DNA from 2 places in the Porticoccus hydrocarbonoclasticus MCTG13d genome. Region 1 is predicted to be linked to the other one. Evidence: predicted binding sites of a transcription regulator. Region 1 holds the regulator's gene; the other holds the start of a gene.
The links. Region 1 encodes sigma-54, which starts transcription at its own class of promoters, with help from an activator protein. Its sites were predicted from a motif close to TGGCACANNNNTTGCNNT; they were not measured.

Region 1 (4,750 bases):
TCAGACGAGTGGGGCTGGGGGCCGCCGTGGCAAATGCCCGGCCAATTATTGCTGAACACGCACTCTGGCAGACCACCACCTGCGGTGGAGCCGGTGCTGTCCGGGAACTGGCCGAGCTGCTTTTGCAGGCTCAGGATAAACTGGAATCCACCTTTACGGACTACCTCTAGACTTATGCGCAATATTTTGATGACTGCCATGCTGCTCGCCTCAACAGGGATTTTCCTGTTGTTCTGGCTGTCACCACCAGAGGTATTTCTGAACAAGCCAAGCGCCGATGCAGAAGAATTACCTAAAGCAGACAGTTATATGAACAATATTGATACGGTAAATTTTGACAGGGATGGCAACCGGGCTTACACCCTCACAGCCACGGAGGCACGCCACTTTAATCGCGGCAACCGACTGGAACTGGAGAACCCCGGCATGGTGTCTTACAGTGAGCCGAACGAGGGTTCGGAACAGGCACCCCCATGGCATGTAACCTCCCAGAAAGGCACTATCTACAACGGGGGTGAGCGGGCTGTCCTGTCCGGTGAGGTCTATGCGTGGCAATCTGTTAAAAAAGGCGGCAAGAATGAATTTCTCACCAGCAAATTAACCATATTCCCTGAGACCAATATTGCCGAAACCGGCCTTCCTGTGACCATTAAAACACCTCGGGGAGAGACCACTGGCACAGGCATGTGGGCAGATCTTAATGATGAGATATTCAAACTGCTATCAAAAGTAAAGGGGATTCACCGTGCGCCATAATTTATTCATTCTGCTGCTACTGGCAGCATGTCATTCCTCCAGTCTGGCGCTACCCAGCGACGCACAACAGCCTATCAATATTGAATCGGACAGAGCCGAACGATACGAGAAAACCGGCACAACGATCTACGAAGGCGCTGTCGTTATTACCCAGGGAACCATCAAAATCCACGCGGACAAGGTCACCGTCTACACGGCAAACAACCAGGTCGTTCGAATTGTCTGCGTGGGAAAGCCTGCCCGCTACCAACAACAACCGAACCCCAACGACAACATGATGTACGCCAAGGGTGACACTATTGAATACCATCTGGCCAGCGACCGTATTGATCTACTGAAAAATGCCAGCGTTGAGCAAAATGGCACCGTTATCACCGGTGAAAAAATCAACTATGACCTGAAGGCAGAGGTAGTCAAGGCGAGCAGTGGCGACAATCCCCGCCAGCGAATCCAAATGGTCATTCCACCCAACAAGCAAAAGGATGCAAACTAAATGGCTATCCTTAAAGCGTCAAACCTGATCAAAAGCTATAAAAGAAGGCCGGTGATTCGCGATGTCTCCCTCACCGTCGAAAGCGGTGCGATCGTGGGATTGCTCGGGCCTAACGGTGCTGGCAAAACCACCTGCTTTTACATGATTGTCGGGCTGGTTCATCAAGATGGCGGTTCTGTTCATATCGATAATGAAGACATCACTTCTCTGTCCATGCACGGCAGGGCTCGAAAAGGGCTTGGCTATCTCCCGCAAGAGGCCTCCATTTTTCGCAAGATGACCGTGGAGAATAATATTCTGGCGATCCTGGAAACCAGAAAAGATCTCGACAAACAACAGCGAGCGAAAAAGCTGGAACAGCTGCTCCAGGAGTTCCATATCAGCCATATCCGCAACACCCTTGGCATGAGTCTCTCGGGAGGAGAGCGTCGCAGAGTGGAAATTGCTCGCGCACTGGCCATTGAGCCAGCCTTTATTCTTCTGGACGAACCCTTTGCCGGGGTCGACCCGATTTCAGTCAACGATATCAAACAGATCATCCGTCATTTACGCGATATAGGTATTGGTGTCCTGATCACAGACCACAACGTACGCGAGACACTCGATATCTGCGAACATGCTTATATCGTTGGTGAAGGACAGGTTATTGCCGAGGGACAGGCCACCGATATTGTCGCCAACCAGCAGGTACGGGATATCTATCTCGGCGAAGACTTTATGCTTTGATGGGACGTACCACCGCGCAGCGATTGTGCAAAGCGGCACACATTTTGCTTGTCTCTCCCCCCGGAGGCAGACTACACTTTCCGTGTGAACATTTTCGTAACAACTCTCTATACGCAGTCATAACATGAAAGCCAGCTTGCAACTGAAAATCGGCCAGCAGCTGACGATGACCCCTCAGCTACAGCAGGCCATCCGCCTGTTGCAATTATCCTCTCTCGACTTGCACCAGGAAATCCAGCAGAACCTCTACGATAACCCACTGCTTGAGCTTGCCGAAGAATCCGAGAACCTGGCCGCAGAAACGGCCACCGGGAAAAATGAAGATATCGACAGTGCAACCCGTGATCTCAACAGCAGTGAATGGGACAGTAAAATACCCACTGACCTGCCAGTCGACGCTAATTGGGACGATATTTACCAACCCAGTACCACCATTAGAAACACCGGTGCGGACACACGGGACTTTGACAGCGTTCACAACGTCACAGAGTCGCTTCAGGACCACCTGATCTGGCAACTTAATCTGACGCCGATGTCTCCCAAGGATTACCTGATCGGTGAAATAATCATCGATTCAATTGATAGCCGGGGCATGCTGACGGCACCGGTTGAAGAAATCTGGGCCGCGCTGGACGACGAAATTGAGCTGGATGAAGTGCTCGCTGTAGTGCACCGCATTCAGCAGTTTGACCCACCTGGTGTTGCAGCCACCAGCCTCGCCGAATGTCTTCTGATCCAGCTGAACCAGTTCTCTCCGGATACACCGCTGATTAACGAGGCCATCCAGCTCGTCACCGACCACCTGGAACTGGTTGGACAGCGCAATTTTCGACAAATGGAAAAAATCACCGGTCTGTCCCACGAGATACTCGAGGGTGCCATCCTGCTAATCCAGACGTTGTCTCCCAACCCCGGTGACGCCATTCGAAACGATGATATCGAGTACGTGGTACCCGATGTTCGGGTCACCAAAGTCGATAATCACTGGAAAGTTTCCCTCAATGAGGACATCACCCCTCGCCTGAGTATCAATCAACAGTACGCCCAGTTGATTCGCAGAGCCGATTCCAGTCAGGACAACACCTTCCTCAAGAATCACCTCCAGGAGGCCAAATGGTTTCTGCGCAGCATGGAAAGCCGCAATGACACCCTGATGCGCGTCACCAGCTGCATCATTGAATTACAACAGGGCTTTCTGGAACAGGGACCCGTGGCGATGAAGCCCATGGTGCTGGCAGATATTGCCGAACGACTGGAACTGCACGAATCCACTATTTCGAGGGTGACCACCCAAAAGTACATCGACACACCGCAGGGTGTTTTTGAACTCAAGTATTTCTTCTCCAGCCACGTCTCGACCGACGCTGGCGGGGAGTGTTCATCAACTGCCATTCGCGCTATGCTGAAAAAAATGGTAAGCGCTGAAAATCCGGGCAAGCCCCTCAGTGACAACAAACTGACAGCACTGCTTCAGGAGATGGGTATTCAGGTTGCCCGACGCACTGTTGCCAAATACCGCGAGGGGATGGGTATCCCCTCTTCCAGCGAAAGAAAACGCTACAACCCCAACACCTAACACCCATTAAGGAGAACCGCATGCAATTGAACATCAGCGGACATCATCTCGATATCACTGATCCGATCAAAGACTATGTCACTACCAAATTATCCAAACTGGAGCGTCACCACGACGGCATCACCAGCACGAATGTGATTCTCTCAGTTGACAAATTGATCCAGAAAGCTGAAGCAACAGTCCATGTCAGCGGCGGTGAATTCTTTGCCGATTCCGAGCATGAAGATCTTTATGCCGCTATCGACATGCTGACCGACAAGCTGGACCGACAGTTGATCAAGCACAAGGAAAAGAACCGCGGTAGATAACACTCATGAAACTGATTGATGTACTCACCCCTGAAAACACCGTTGCCAGCGCCGAGGGCGGTAGCAAAAAAAGGGTACTGGAAAACCTTTCCGTCTTCCTGACAGAACGCATGGAAGGGGTTAACGCAGACGACCTTTACCAGAGCCTGCTGGCAAGAGAGCGATTGGGCAGCACCGGGATAGGAGAAGGTGTTGCCATCCCCCACTGTCGTTTGGCAGGCTGTGAAAAAATTACCGGGGCACTTGTCAAACTGGCTGATGCCGTCGATTTCGATGCCATTGATGGAGAGCCGGTAGATCTGATCTTTGCACTAATCGTACCCGAGGAGCAAAACGACGAACACCTGCAGGTCCTCTCTTCCATTGCCGAATTACTTCAGGACGAAACGGTTCGCAATGCATTGCGGCAGGCCAGCAGTGATCAAGATCTCTTCCGGATAGCAACCGGCAATGATGGTGACTGAGGTGAAAGACTAATGCGACTGGTGGTGGTAAGTGGGCGTTCCGGATCTGGCAAGAGTACCGCACTGAACGTTCTCGAAGATGTCGGTTTTACCTGTATTGACAATCTTCCCGCCAGTTTGCTTCCCGGTCTTTTTCAGAAAGCCATCAACGCCAAGAGCCAACACTGGCTGGAAAAAATTGCGGTGGGAATCGATGTCCGCAACCTGGGCGAAGACCTTGACCAACTACCAAAAATTCTTGCGGAGCTGAAATATTCGGGCATCAATTATGAAGTGCTTTTTCTCGATGCCAGAAATTCCGTCATTATCCAGCGTTTCAGTGAAACACGTCGCAAGCACCCCCTCACCAATGACCGGGTGGATATCCACGAAGCCATAGAACTCGAAACCACCCTGCTGGACCCGATTGCCTCAATTGCAGATCGCA
Region 2 (4,750 bases), 580 kb from region 1:
GGGCATAGACTGCCTCCAGCTGCATAACCTCCGCATTTTCCGGCGCCAATCTTTTCAAAATGGTGAGGTTTTCTTCTACCGCCGACTGATCTTTCTCTCGGAGAAATATGCGGGTTAGCTCGATACGCGGTTCGATATAGCCGGGAGATATTTGAAGCGCTTTTTCAAATTCTGCTTTTTCCTTATCGACATCATTCAGACCTCGATAGGTCATACCCAGATGATAATGCGGCTGGGGCGCATCAGAACGAAGGGCTATCAACTGCTCAAAGGTAGATCTGGCGGCAGAAAAATCGTTTCGAGCAAGCAGCGACAACCCTTTTACATTAAGAACTTCAGGATTATTTTGTGATGCAGGATCCAGCGTGTTGAGAAGATTTGGCACCTGCTGCGGCTCACCTTTAGTCAGATAATAACGGGCCAGTACAACCCGGGGCTGGGTCGCTTTTGGGTGCGCCTCCATCGCCCGTTTCAGACTTTCCTCTATACCCTGGTCATCTTTTTCCAGTTCAGCCAGGGCTGCCAGTTTCATGAGTGTTGGCAGATTATCCGGGAGCACCTCCAGTATTTTCTGGTAGTAACCTCTGGCAGTATCAAGATCATTATCCCGAATAGACAGGAGTGCCAGCTTGTCATTGGCAGTGACATCGTCAGGGGCTACTGTCAGCGCCTGATTAAACGCGGTCTTCGCCTCAGCGGGTTTATCCTGTGAAAGATAGACCTGCCCACGCAGATTGTGGGGTGCGGCACTATCGGGCATTTTCTGTTCAAAGGCTTCTACTGCAGCCAGCGCCCCATCCACATCACCCTCTTTGAGATAGGCCGTTACCAGCAGAATGTCTGCCTGTTCAAACTCCGGATCAAGTTTGAGCGCTGCCTCAATGTGCTCAAAACTGCTCGCTACCTGACCACTTGCAAGCAACCCTGCGCCCAGTCTGGCTTGCGCTTCCGGGGAATCGGGCTGCAAAGAAGCCACTTTAGCCAAAAGTGTCAATGCCTCCTCGGTTTTACCCTGCTTTATCAGGGCTCCCGACAACAGATTGAGCGCATCCACATCCTCGGGGCTTGCCTCGACAACGGCACGCATCAACTCTTCAGCTTCCGCACCTTCACCCTCTCGCAGTTTCATATTGGCGAGAAGTTTCCTTCCGGGAGCACTGTCCGGCGCGATGGAAAGGTAGCGATAGGCAAAATCTTCTGCCTGTGCAGAATTCCCCAGTTTGTCGTGAGCTGTCGCCAGATAAAATAGCGACATGGGGTAGCGATCTCCATCCGTTTGCGCCAAGTCAAAAGCGCCAGTAGCGGCTGTCATATCACCTTTTCGGAAATGAAGAATGCCCTGTAAATAGTTGGCCGCCGGGCTTTTTGGCGAACGCCTGATCAACACCGCTACATCCTCAGAAGCACCGGTATTGTCCTCCTTTTGCAATCTTACCAGCGCCCGTTTATAGCGGTCTTCAAAGCGATCATCGTCACTGGCCAGCGCTTTTGAGTAAGCAGTTTCTGCAGCATCCAGGTTCAAACTTTGCAGCTCGATATCACCAAGCAGGCTTAACGCCGGGGCGTATTCCGGCGCCTGGTCAAATACATTACCCAACAAACGCCGGGCTTGAGTCCAGTCACCGTCAGACTGTGTACCTTTCAGCTTTGCCTGGGCCACCAGTGCATAGGGAAGTTCCGGGGCCGCTGAAATGGCTTTATCTATCAGTAACGCAGCCTCTTCCTCCTGTCCCCGTGCCAGCAAACCCAGCCCCTGTGATGCGAGCACCATGGAAAGATCAGCACCAGAGAGCGTTTCTACCGACAGTTCCTGCAGAGATTCAAATTGGTTTTGTGAAAGATGTGCCTGAGCAAGAAGAGGCAATACATCACTATCGGATTGACCCAGTTCATGAGCTGCCTTCAATTCTTTTTCAGCATTGGCGTAGGCTCCTTCGCTGAAATAGTATTCACCCAATAACCATCTTGCCTGCTGGTTGTTGCCATTCTTCTGCAATGCATTTTTCAACTCGATAACGGCAGCATTATTCCTGCCTTCCGCAAGATAGGCCTCCGCCTTGGCAACCTCCTGATTTCCAGTCATATCACTGGAACAGGCCAGCACAAGACCTGCCACAATCACCAGAAACCCTACCCGAAAAAATCTGCTCATAGAAAATTCCCTTTGTACCTGCCAGAGATAACCGCTTGCTTGAAGATAATTAGCATTATTGCAAAAAATAAAACTGCTTATTTGATAATAAAACTTCGTTCAAGGTTAAAGCAAACAGGGTTTGCGGACAAATAGATAGTCGTTGATCTGAGAGTGGTCAGGTGAAATGAAGAAAGAAAGCAGGTGGAGCAGAGTAAAGCGAGTGGAGTAGACGAGTAGCCCGTTATACATTCCAGTCACCCAGCCCAGTCAAAAAAGAACCCGGCAGAAAAGCCAGGCAAAAAAAACGGCGACCAAAGGTCGCCGCTTTCATACTCACACTTACTTACAGAATAGATCAGGCAGACAGGCTACCGTTTACTTTTCTGCGACGAACCAGACCCATCAACAACAGGCTGGCTGCCAGCAAGCCCAGAGTAGCAGGCTCAGGAATGTTTTCAGTGGCCAGAATCGCAAACTCGAGCTGGAAGCTGCTAGTCTCATTCTCCGCAGTAACAAAGCCAATGCAGTTGTCACCAGCGCCAGCTGCAGTGCAAGCCTCTTCAGAGAGAGGAGCCAGACCCAGTGCTGCAACGTATACGTCGTAGGTGAAACCATCAACCGAGAACGAATCGATCAGGAAGGCCAATACAGAACCGTTATTAAAAGCCTGTGCTGTTGCCAGACTAATCAAGTCGCTGGTAAGCGCGAAGATATCACCGCAACCAAACCCGTTGAATGGAACACCCGCCGGGCAAGCACCAGGGCTGCCGGGATTATTGTTCGTTTCAGTAAAGTCCACACCGAAAGTCACTTCCTGAATCTGGTCAGGGCCGCCACCATTGGGAGTCAGGACAACATAATCCTGTGCTGCCGTGCTTGATAGAGATGTACCAGTAATCACATAGTTATTGTGGGTAACTACCGGACCCAGAGCAAAAGTTGTAGCATTCACATCCGTCGAAACCATCAGGCCAGTCGCGCCACTGCCACTGGTCAGGCTATTACTCGGGGTGGTGCTATCGCCAGCAGTAGGGTTAATTACCAGGCTACTGACACGATCGAAATTATTGGATTCAGTACCCCAGCTCAGCTTGGTAAAACCATCGACATCAGAAACGCCAGAGGTTGCACCCTCTTTTACAACACCAGCCGGATTGATTGGTTCTACCCACTCAAATTCCTGGGTGTAATCAAAGGAGGTGATCATGGTTGCCGCTGAAGCGCTGCCCACCATTGCAGCACTGAGGCCCAAGCCTATAGCTAACTGCTTTACAAAATTGTTCGTTTTCATTTATTCACTCCTAGAACCTTACAGTTCCATTGTTTGCCGAAAAGATGACTCTGTGTCTAAACGTCTTTAATCTTTCTGTTTAGAGGATTATCAGATTAAAACTGATTAACCTTTCCGTAATAGTTAGCACAAAGCATGCCAAGACTGGAGCACCCTCCAATAAAACCACTATCCTACTGATATTGAATGATTTATTATCAAACCCCTCTCGGGATGACTGACATAAACTTGAGAAAAATTCGCCGCATGTAAAGAAACCTGACGGTGCCGGCAGACATAAAAACAACCGCTTAAGGCTGCTGCTTCACTCTCGACCTTTTTATCCATAGCACAAGAAGCATGGGCGGCAGGGTGAGAGGCTGTCACAGATAGTTTTGACCCTGCTTTGCAGGCAGCTCATAATCCGGCCATGACAGATAAAGATACGATCTTGCAATTGGTCAATGCCGGGCATCGCGCGCCCTCCGCCGACAACTCTCAGCCCTGGCATTTCCACTGGGATGGCGAACAGTTGTCATTGCGCTATGATCACGCCCGGGTCGCGGACCGCACTTTTCCCCCCGACAACCAGGCAACGCTATTATCGATGGGCGCCGCAGTGGAAAACATCGTCAATGCTGCGCAGCAGAGGGACCTGAAAACGGAGATTCACTGGTGGCCAGAAGGTGAGGCCAACCGGTGCTACTACGCTGCCTTGACCTTTAAACCATCACCCGTCAAGCCTTTGCTGGAGCGCACCAAACAATATCCATCGATTCGTCATACCAATCGCTTTCCCTACAAGAACACGCCGCTTCCCCAGGATGTTCTGGATAGCCTGGGAGAGCTGTCTGAGAACAGCGCCAGACTGATAACCATCAATGAACCCAGCCAGATCACACAGGTAGGGCAACTGGTTAAATCGGCCTCGGAAATTCGCTTTCAGACCAGAGAGGTTCACGAGTGGCTGATGGCCAGCCTGCGCTTTTCCGAAGATAGTGTAAAAGAAGCTGACGGACTGGATTTAAAGACGCTGGCACTACCGCCAGGCGGCTCGTACCTGCTGAAGTTTATCGGTGACTGGAATCGTATGAAAGTGCTCAACCGCTTGGGCATCTACAAGTTTCTGGCAACAGTGGATTCAGCACCTGTCGCTGGCGCACCGGCACTACTGGCGGTGATTGCCCCGCCGGATGCCACCGGCGCACTTGATGCCGGAATGTTGCTTAACCGAAGCTGGAGCTACCTCAATGGCCAGCATATCGCCGCTCACCCGTACTATGTAATATCTGACCAGCTGGCGAGACTGTCCACCGACACGGTCCCATCTGATCTTGTTGGCGCAG

Region 2: a site for sigma-54 is predicted at 3,549-3,566, ahead of U740_RS01490 (THxN family PEP-CTERM protein). Genes of this name have one in related genera too.

The regions. Positions count from the first base shown of each region.
Region 1 is NZ_JQMM01000001.1:884,671-889,420, reverse strand. It holds gene U740_RS04280 (KdsC family phosphatase) at 1-170, shown strand, start outside; gene lptC (LPS export ABC transporter periplasmic protein LptC) at 175-756, shown strand; gene lptA (lipopolysaccharide transport periplasmic protein LptA) at 746-1,249, shown strand; gene lptB (LPS export ABC transporter ATP-binding protein) at 1,250-1,975, shown strand; gene U740_RS04260 (RNA polymerase factor sigma-54) at 2,100-3,551, shown strand; gene hpf (ribosome hibernation-promoting factor, HPF/YfiA family) at 3,572-3,859, shown strand; gene ptsN (PTS IIA-like nitrogen regulatory protein PtsN) at 3,865-4,323, shown strand; gene rapZ (RNase adapter RapZ) at 4,336-4,750, shown strand, end outside.
Region 2 is NZ_JQMM01000001.1:300,767-305,516, forward strand. It holds gene prsT (XrtA/PEP-CTERM system TPR-repeat protein PrsT) at 1-2,152, opposite strand, end outside; gene U740_RS01490 (THxN family PEP-CTERM protein) at 2,490-3,425, opposite strand; gene U740_RS01495 (nitroreductase family protein) at 3,835-4,750, shown strand, end outside.